DNA from 2 places in the Sphingobium naphthae genome. Region 2 is predicted to be linked to the other one. Evidence: riboswitches for the same ligand, from Rfam matches in the RefSeq annotation. Region 2 holds a riboswitch; the other holds the start of a gene.
What was found. A riboswitch is a leader RNA that binds a small molecule or an ion and turns the genes downstream of it on or off. The one in region 2 is predicted to bind cobalamin.
Positions count from the first base shown of each region.

Region 1: another riboswitch for cobalamin. It lies ahead of ACGGKE_RS05295 (TonB-dependent receptor plug domain-containing protein); the one in region 2 lies ahead of ACGGKE_RS16160 (acyl-CoA thioesterase).

Region 1 is NZ_CP171454.1:1,085,874-1,090,285, forward strand. Features, by position in the region: gene ACGGKE_RS05285 (TonB-dependent siderophore receptor) at 1-1,139, shown strand, start outside; gene ACGGKE_RS05290 (DUF4198 domain-containing protein) at 1,161-1,793, shown strand; cobalamin riboswitch at 1,888-2,071, shown strand; gene ACGGKE_RS05295 (TonB-dependent receptor plug domain-containing protein) at 2,208-4,151, shown strand; gene ACGGKE_RS05300 (DUF1636 domain-containing protein) at 4,153-4,412, shown strand, end outside.
Region 2 is NZ_CP171455.1:231,242-235,653, reverse strand. Features, by position in the region: partial or broken gene ACGGKE_RS16170 (methionine synthase) at 1-47, opposite strand, end outside; partial or broken gene ACGGKE_RS16165 (putative oxygenase MesX) at 52-636, opposite strand; cobalamin riboswitch at 762-1,009, opposite strand; gene ACGGKE_RS16160 (acyl-CoA thioesterase) at 1,164-1,973, opposite strand; cobalamin riboswitch at 2,074-2,310, opposite strand; gene ACGGKE_RS16155 (DUF3072 domain-containing protein) at 2,554-2,781, opposite strand; gene ACGGKE_RS16150 (dimethylarginine dimethylaminohydrolase family protein) at 2,904-3,821, opposite strand; gene ACGGKE_RS16145 (cation:proton antiporter) at 3,919-4,412, opposite strand, start outside.

The sequences.
Region 1 (4,412 bases), on a different replicon from region 2:
ACCTGGAATATAATACCCATTATGCGGACAGCTATACCAATCCGCAGGACCCCTTCTCCGTCTATGGCACGGACGGCCGCACCATCGGCCTGACTGCGGATGCCAGCGACGCCCGGATGAACGTCTTTTCGACCGACAACAATCTGCTGTTCACGTTCAATACGGGCGCGAATATCGAGCACAAGCTTCTGGTCGGCATCGACTATAGCTGGAACAAGGTCGCCAAGCGCTATGACGGCGGACGTGAGATCGTCGATCTGTACGACATAGATTATGATGCCCTGGCGACCTATGATCCGACCGGCGCCTTCACGACCGAGAGCCAGAAGCAGCTCGGCATCTATGTCCAGGATCAGGTCCGCTTCTACGACCGCGTCTCCATCGTGCTCGGCGCCCGTCGCGACCGGGTGACCGGATCTTCCGGTCAGAAGGATCATGCGACGACGTTCCGCGCGGGCATCATTGGAGAAATCGGCGCCGGGCTCTCACCCTTCTTCAGCTACACGGAAAGCTTCCTCCCGGTGGCCGGCCGCATCGACAATGGCGATGGCAGCTTCGGCGATCCCTATACCCCCCAGACCGGCACGCAATATGAAGCAGGCGTGAAATGGCAGCTGGGTGCTCACACGCTCATCACGGCGACCGCCTTCAAGATCAAGGAGCGCAACCGCATCCTCTATCTCGCCGCGGGCGGCACGACGCAATCGGGCGAACTCAACACCAAGGGTTTCGAGATCGAGGCCAACCACACCCTCCCCGGCAACGTCGAACTGCTGGCCAATTACGGCTATACCAAGCTCAAGTCGGAAACGAACACGAACCTCGATTACATGCCTCGTCACACGGCATCGCTGTGGTCGACCAAGACTTTCGGTCTTGCGGACGAGGCGCAGCTCCGCCTGGGCGGCGGCGTCGTCTATAGTGGCAAGAGCGTGTCGACCAGTTCGGTCTGGTCGATCGTCACGCCGTCGCGCACGACCGTCGATGCGCTGGCCGAAATCAACTGGAACAGCTGGCGTTTCGCGCTCAATGCGACCAACCTGCTCAACAATCAATATTATGCGTCCTGCCTGGCCCGCGGCGACTGCTTCATCGGCGCGCCGCGCAACGTGATGGGCACGATCGGCTTCCGCTTCTGAGCGATGATGAGGAGAGAGAAGATGAAGACATTCCCGCTCGCGCTGCTGGCGCTCTTCGGCCTGACCGCCACTGCTCAGGCGCATGAAATCTGGGTCGAGCGCGACGGCGCCGGCCCCGCCCGCATCTATCTGGGTGAGCCCGGCGACACCCTGCCCGAAGGCGGCGACCCGGAGTTCGAGAAGCTGAAATCGCCCAGGCTGGTCCCCGCCGCGCAGGCAGCCCAGGTCCGCAAGGCCGGCTATATCGAGGTCGCTGCGCCCGCCGGGGACGTTCGCGTGACGGATGACAGCGTGTTCGAACCCTGGGGTGAAGACGGCAAGAAGCAGGGCGTCATCTACTATGCCCGCGCGGGGCGTGCCGACACGAAGGCGGTGCTGCCGCTCGAAATCGTGCCCACCGCGCCAGGTGCGGACAGCTTCACCCTGATCCGCGATGGCAAGCCGGTGCCCGCTGCCAAAATCCTGGCCATTTCACCCGACAAATGGTCGAAGAGCTTCACCACCGATGCACAGGGCCGCGTGGTGCTGCCGATCAACGCCAAGGGCCGCTACATCCTCAGCGCGACTCAGGAAGAGACCGGCAGCCTGACGCTGCGCGGCGCGCCGGTGGCCACCATCTATCACATGACGACGACCAGCTTCATGAACGACTGACACGCGCAAGCCCTTCGCGGCCGCCGCGAAGGGCTCCCAGACGGGCCGGCACAAATCGCCCGGGCGTGATTGACCGCCCCATGACATTCGATGTAACGGCCGCGACGCGACAGGTTCCCCGGAGACGGGGATGAAGATGGGAACGGGTACAACCCGGCTGCCCCTGCAACTGTATGCGGTGAGCCATCGGCCCTATGCCATTGGGACTCGTCCCGAGAAGGCGGCCGACCGGCGCTGATCCGCAAGCCAGGAGACCTGCCTGTCGCCGTCGTCTTTCGCGCGGACAGGGTGAGCCGGGCGGACGGGGGTAAACCCGCATGACGACAGGGAGCGCCGCGCTTTGCGCGGGCGATGTCGCGTGCCTTCCGGCCGGCATCGTCCGCGTGCGCGCGGCACAAGTCATAAGGGGTTACCATGTCGAGCCTGTTGCTCAGAAATTCCACCGCGCTCATCGCACTGTGCCTGTCCTTCCCCGCGCTTGCGCAGGAACCGCCCGAGTCCGACGCCCAAAGCGGCATCATCGTCACCGCCACGCGCGCACCGACGCCGCTGGAGCAAATTCCCGCATCCATCACCGTTCTGGACAAGGCGGCCATCGATCGCGCGCAGGACATCGGCGTGACCGAATTGCTGCTCCGCACGCCCGGCATCAGCATTTCACGCAACGGCGGCTATGGCACGGCGACGTCGCTGCGCATTCGCGGCGCGGAAACGGACCAGACCGTCGTCGTCATCGACGGGGTGAAGCTCAACGATCCCTCCTCCACCGGCGGCGGCTATAATTTCGCCAATCTGCTGATCGGCGATGCCGAACGAATCGAGCTGCTGCGCGGTCCGCAGTCCACGCTCTGGGGCAGCCAGGCGATCGGCGGCGTCGTCAACATCGTCACCGCCCAGCCGGACGCCTCGCTGGAGGGAAGCTTCGACATCGAAGGCGGATCGCGCGACACCGTCAGCGCCCGCGCCGCGCTGGGCGGCGTGTCCGGTCCGCTCAGCTGGCGCATCGGCGGCCAGTCCTTCACGACCGACGGCATTTCCGCCATCGCGCCGGCCTTTGGCGGCGGCGAAGCGGATGGCTATACCAACCGCAATGTCGCCGGTCGCGCCGAACTGGCGCTGAGCGCCAACGCCAGCATCGACCTGCGCGGCTATTATTCCACGGGTCGCGTCGAAATCGACGGCTTCAGCGGCGACGCGCCGGACTATAGCCATAACCGCGAATTTGTCGGCTATGCCGGCCTCAACTTCGCGCTGCTCGACGGGCGCCTGCGCAACCGGATCGCGTATAATTACACCGACACCGATCGCGACAGCTACAGCCCCGAACTGGAACAGCCGCTCAGCTTCGAGGCCGCGGGCAAGAACCGCCGATTCGAATATCAGGGCATCTTCGAACTGACGGATCGGATTTCCGCGACCTTCGGCGCGGAAAATGAGCGTTCGCGCTTCAAGAGCCGCTCGCCCTCGGGATCGCTGGCCGATCCCCTGCCCGACTTCATCACCGGCAAGGCCGAAATCACCAGCCTCTATGGCCAGGTGACTGTCCGCCCGCTCGACGGGCTGACGCTGAATGGCGGCGTGCGCCACGACGATCATAATCGCTATGGCGGCCGCACTCTCTTCTCGGCCGGCGGCATCTGGGAACTGCCCAGCCGCACCACGCTGCGCGCCAGCTATGGCGAGGGCTTCAAGGCGCCATCCCTCTATCAGCTGTTCAGCGAATATGGGAATGTGAACCTCGACCCCGAGCGCGCGCATGGCTGGGAAGCCGGCGTCCAGCAGGCGTTGTTCGGTCAGGCCTTCACGATCGGCGCGACCTATTTCGAGCGCACCACCACAGGCCAGATCATTTATAACAGCTGCTCGTTCGACAGCACCGATCCTTTGTGCGTGATGCCCGGCACGGACACGCCGCGCTGGGGCTATTATCTGAACGTGGCTCGCGCCGAGGCGCACGGGATCGAGGCGGACGCCGCGTTAAAGCTCGGCGGTCTGACGCTCGACGGCAATTATAGCTGGACAGTGGCGGAGGATCGCTCCGCCGGTGCCGCGACGGAAGGCAATTGGCTGCCGCGCCGCCCGCGCCACATGGCCAATGGCTCGATTTCCTATGACTTCGATTTCGGCCTGACCCTGGGGTCGGCGGTGCGCTGGTCGGGCAAGAGCTATGACAATGCGGCGAACACGACACGTCTGGGCGATTATACCCTGGTCGATCTGCGCGCCGAATATGCCCTGAGCGACAGCCTGCGCCTGTTCGCCCGGGCGGAGAATGTCTTCGACGAATCCTACATGACCGCCTATCGCTACGGCACATTGGGCCGCAGCATCTATGCGGGCATCAGGGGTCGTTTCTGACATGCTGAACCCGGTCGATCCTGGCCCCGCCGTGGTGGCGTGCAGCACATGCCGCCGCCCGGGGCAGGATCCGACAGGGCCACGGGACGGCGCACGCCTGATCGCGGTGCTGGAGCGGGTCCAGGCCAGCGATCCGGCCTATGCGGGCATCGCCGTCCAGGCGATGCCCTGCCTCTTCGCCTGCGGAGAAGGCTGCGCCGTCCATCTGCGCGCGCCGGGCAAGATCGGCTATGTGCTCGGCCGCTTCGAACCTGACGAGGC
Region 2 (4,412 bases):
TGGTCGGTCTGCGCGCGCAGAAATTTCGCGTCTTCGACAAAGACCGACGTTGCCCAGGACCGGGTGGACATTGGTTGTGCGATGATAGGTCTTGCTGCTCGATACGCTCAGGCAGATGACGGGGGACTTGCTGGAATGGTCCCTGTAGGCATCCGAATTCAGGAAATGCCTGAACAATTTGCCATGCAGGTCGCCAAAGTCCTGCGGAGCCTCGGAACCCGGGTGCGTTTTCCTGTGGTGGGGCAGGACCACGCTGAAATCGTAATCGCGCACATAGGATGAGAAGTTGTTTCCGACAACGCCGGGGATGCGCTCATTGGTTTTTCGGTCGAGGATGCTGGTCTGGAGGATTTCGATCAGGGGAAATGCTTCGGAGCCGCGATCGGCGTCGACCTGCATTTCGACAGAGATGATCGTCAGTTCCACCGAATAGCGATCACCCTGAGGATTGTCCCAATGGGCCAGGGAGTTGAAACGATTATCGATCATCCGCAGGGTGTTGCGCAAATTCTCCTGGCGGCTGTCGCCCCTGGCTAGATTGGCGAAATTGGTCGTGATCCGCGTCGTGTCAGCCGGCCGGTAATTCTCATCGAAGGCAATGGTCTTGATCGAGAAGGTAAAGCTGCTGTCGGTCATGATCGGTATCCTACCTGCATGTGCCGGGCAGGAGGCCAAGGAAGAGCGCGCGAGAGATAGCTCGTGCGGCCGAAAGCCACGAGCCCTGCGTCAAGCGCGATCCACCGGAGGAACCCCCGTCCGAGGAAAGTTATCGCGTCGGAGGCAGGTCTCCTGGCTCACGGGTCATCACGCCAGCCCCGGCCTTCCCGCCGCCACTGCCGATCGCTCGGAACTGGCGTCAGTGACACGTCATGGGGCCGCCGCTCGCCGCTTACAGTTGCGGGGGCAGCGCCGGATTCCGCTCTCGCAAGCGCCACCGGCTTCCCGTCTTAGCCCTGTCGCCCGCCATCATCATGAACGGAAACAGGGAACCTCGACATCTTCTTCATCGCGATTTTCAAGACGCTCGTCAAGGCGTATATAAAGAAATCTTTATATCGCTCCGATGTGCGTGCTCGATGGAAGGACTATTGCAGCCACACGGCGCGCTTATCGCACGGCGGCGAAGCATAGGCTGAGCCTGGGTCGCTATGTCTGCCTCCACATCATAGCCCCTGGGTGAACAGACGTTGGACTGTCCTGTCGCGATCGATCGGCTTGGCGCGTCCTTCATCGTCCACCGACACCATTGTGAAGGTGGCCGTCGCGGCGTGGCGCCGCGCGCCATCCAGCAGATTTTCGGCCCAAAGCTCAACTTCTGTCAGGATGGAACTACGACCGATCTCCCGTACCTGGGAGATGAGTTCGATCATCTCGCCCTCATGAACGGGAGAGACGAAATCAATGCGATGGGACGCCGCCATGACGATCACGGCGCGACTGCAGCGCGTCGCTGCGATGAAGGCTGCCTTGCCCATCATCTTCAGCGCGTCGCCGCCATAGAGGGTGCCATAATGGTTCGTTTCGCCCGGGAAGACCATGTCGACCATATGGAGCCGGCCATCGTCTGTCGGTGCGGCGTCCTTGAGCGGCGGCAAGGGCAAGCGCGTGTCCGGTCCCTTCACCGCCACGAGCGTGAAGCGCCCGCGCGTGCAGAGGCGCCTCTCGGCGTTCACCGTGCCCTCCGCGATCAATTCGACCTCGACATCGAGCGACCTGCGCCCGACGCGGATGATACGGGCGGTCGCCTCGATCATCTCGCCTCTATGAGCGGGCGCGGCGAAATCGATCTTTTCCGACGAGGCGGTGACGAATGGTGCGCGACCATGGCGCGCGGCCGCGATAAACGCGATCTTGTCCATATGGGCTAGCGCCACGCCTCCGAACAGCGTGCCATGGTGATTGGTATTCCCGGGGAAGACCATATCGATCACTTGCAGGGCGGCGGCGGGCGCCTGGGGGATGTGGATAGTCATGGCTCTCGCAATATGTGCGGGAGGACGCAGTCCAGGCGCAAACATGCCAGGGCCCGACTGGCCCTCGCACAGCAGCGGCCAGACCGGACACCCCGCCGGTGGTCGTTATCGCGTCGGAGGCAGGTCTCCTGGCTCACGGGTCGACACGTCGGTCCCGGCCTTCCCAGCGCCATGCCCAATCGCTCGGGGCAGACCGCCAGTGGCGCATCCAGGGGCCGCCGCTCGCCGCATACAGTTGCGGGGGCAGCGCCGGATTCCGCCCTTGCGAGCGCCACCGGCTTCCCGTCTTAGCCCCACCCCAAAGCTGAGATGAGGAACCTCGACCATCGGCAGATCGCAAGGATTGGTCCGGTCGTCAAGAATGGCGCATGTCGATGGGGAGGATCAAAAGCTGCGAGAGCATGTGCGAGGTCGCGATAAGACCGACCAAGAAGGCGGTGCCCGTTGCAAATCCTACAGTAACCAGCGACATGCGTGTCCATCATCGGAACAATGCAATGTGGCGAGCTGCGAAGGGACCGCTCCGCTGAACCAGATTTCAGCGTCAGCTTGTTCATGCATCAGTCAGGGTGCAAGGCGCTCACTCGCGGCCGAGTTGCGCTTTCAGCGCGTCGATCTCTTTCGACGCCTCCGCCTTGCTCAGTCCTTCGGCGGGCGCATCGACGCCGGCCTCTTCGCACAGGGTGGTGAGGTAGGAGGCTTGTGCGCCGGTCATCGGATCGTCGCCCGATACCCAGCTTTCCGGATCCTTCTCCGTATTGGAGCCGGGATGCGCATCGAGCTTGGGATTATGCAATTCGTCGGCCATGGTGAAGATGCTCCATTTGTTCCTAATTCGTTCTTGTCAAACGGGCGTGCGTGCGGAACGTTCCCGAAGCTTGCGTGAGCATTTTTGCAGGCGACGCATTTTGGTCGCAGCCGCCGACCCGCTCACTCCCCTGTGGGCACGCGGCGGAGCGGCTGCGTCAGGCAGTGGACGCCCCCGCCACAGGCGGTGAACTGCGAGATATCGACTTCCATGACGCGATAGCCCGCCTGGCGAAGCAGGGGCGGGACGATAGCATCGGTGCTGGTGACGATCCGCCGGTCGCCCAAGGACAGGATATTGCATCCCAGCGACGGCGCGACCGTTTCGGGAAGGGGGATGAGCGACACGCCATGCACGCTCAGCGCCCGGACGAAACCGGGGTCCAGCAGGTCGGCGCAGCCAATCGCCTGATGCCGGTCCACCATGCAGAAGATCGTGTCGAGATGCAGATGGTCGGAATGGAAAGGGCAGATAAGCACGTCCCAGCCGGCCGCGCGGAAGGGGGCGGAGAATTCCTCGACGCCAGCGGCCGAGCTGCGCTCGCCCGACATGCCCAGGATCAGCAAGCCTTCGCGGGCAACGCAGACATCGCCGCCTTCGATCGTGCCGCTCGTGATCCGCCGCACCGGCACGCGCCAGTCGCGATAGGCATTGGTCAAGCGGTCGACCTCCGCCTGGCGGTGCGGCATGGCTGGATTGAGCGCCACCATGCCCCAGGGCGTCGAGACGCCGACATCGCGGGTGAAACACATGTCGGCAAGGTCGGGATCGGGCGTCAACATGTGGCAACGCACGCCCTGCGACTGGAGCAACTGCACCAGCACGCCATGCTGCCGCTGCGCTTCATCCACTTGCGTCACCAGCCCCTGCGCGAGATTCTGCCGCGTCACGGCGCAGCAGGGCACGGGCGCTAGATAATGGGGCGGGCATAGCAGAACATCCGTCAGCCGGTCGGTTTCGCTCGACAGCTGGAAGGACCTGTCTTCAAACGCAAAGGGTGCAGCGGTCGCGCCATCATAAGCGCCAAAATCGATTTTCATGATCGTCTCCTGCCGCCTGTAACCCCCTGTTCTGCGCGCCGTTCCCCGGCGTCCCACGTATTGAAACGCAGGTTAAGCTGTTTTCCGGCGGCTTTGCTCATTTGGCGACGTCGTCATTCGCCCGTCCCGGGTCCGGTTGGTCGGGGTCTCGACCCTGCTGCCGGTCCATGGCGCGCATGACCGGCGTGACGCTGAGGCCGTGGAGCAGGATGGACAGAAGCACCACCAGGCCAATGATCGCCCAGAGCCGCTCGCCCGATCCGAAATCGCCATGGTTGAGTGCATAAGCGAGATAGTAGAAGGACCCGACGCCGCGGATGCCGAAGAAGGCGAGCGTCATCTTCTCGCTGCGCTCGGCCGGCATGCCGATGAGGCCGATCAGTCCCGCGGCCGGTCGCACGATAAGGATGATCGCGATGGCGGCGACCAGATCCTGCCAGACCAGCGGCGCCAGCAGTCCGCTGACCAGCGCGCCGCCGAACAGGATCAGCAGCACCATCATCGCCAGCCGCTCCACCTGTTCGGTAAGGGCATGCATGTCGCGCTGAAACTCATGATCGCGGTGCGACCGGCGCAGCGTCAGGGCGGTGA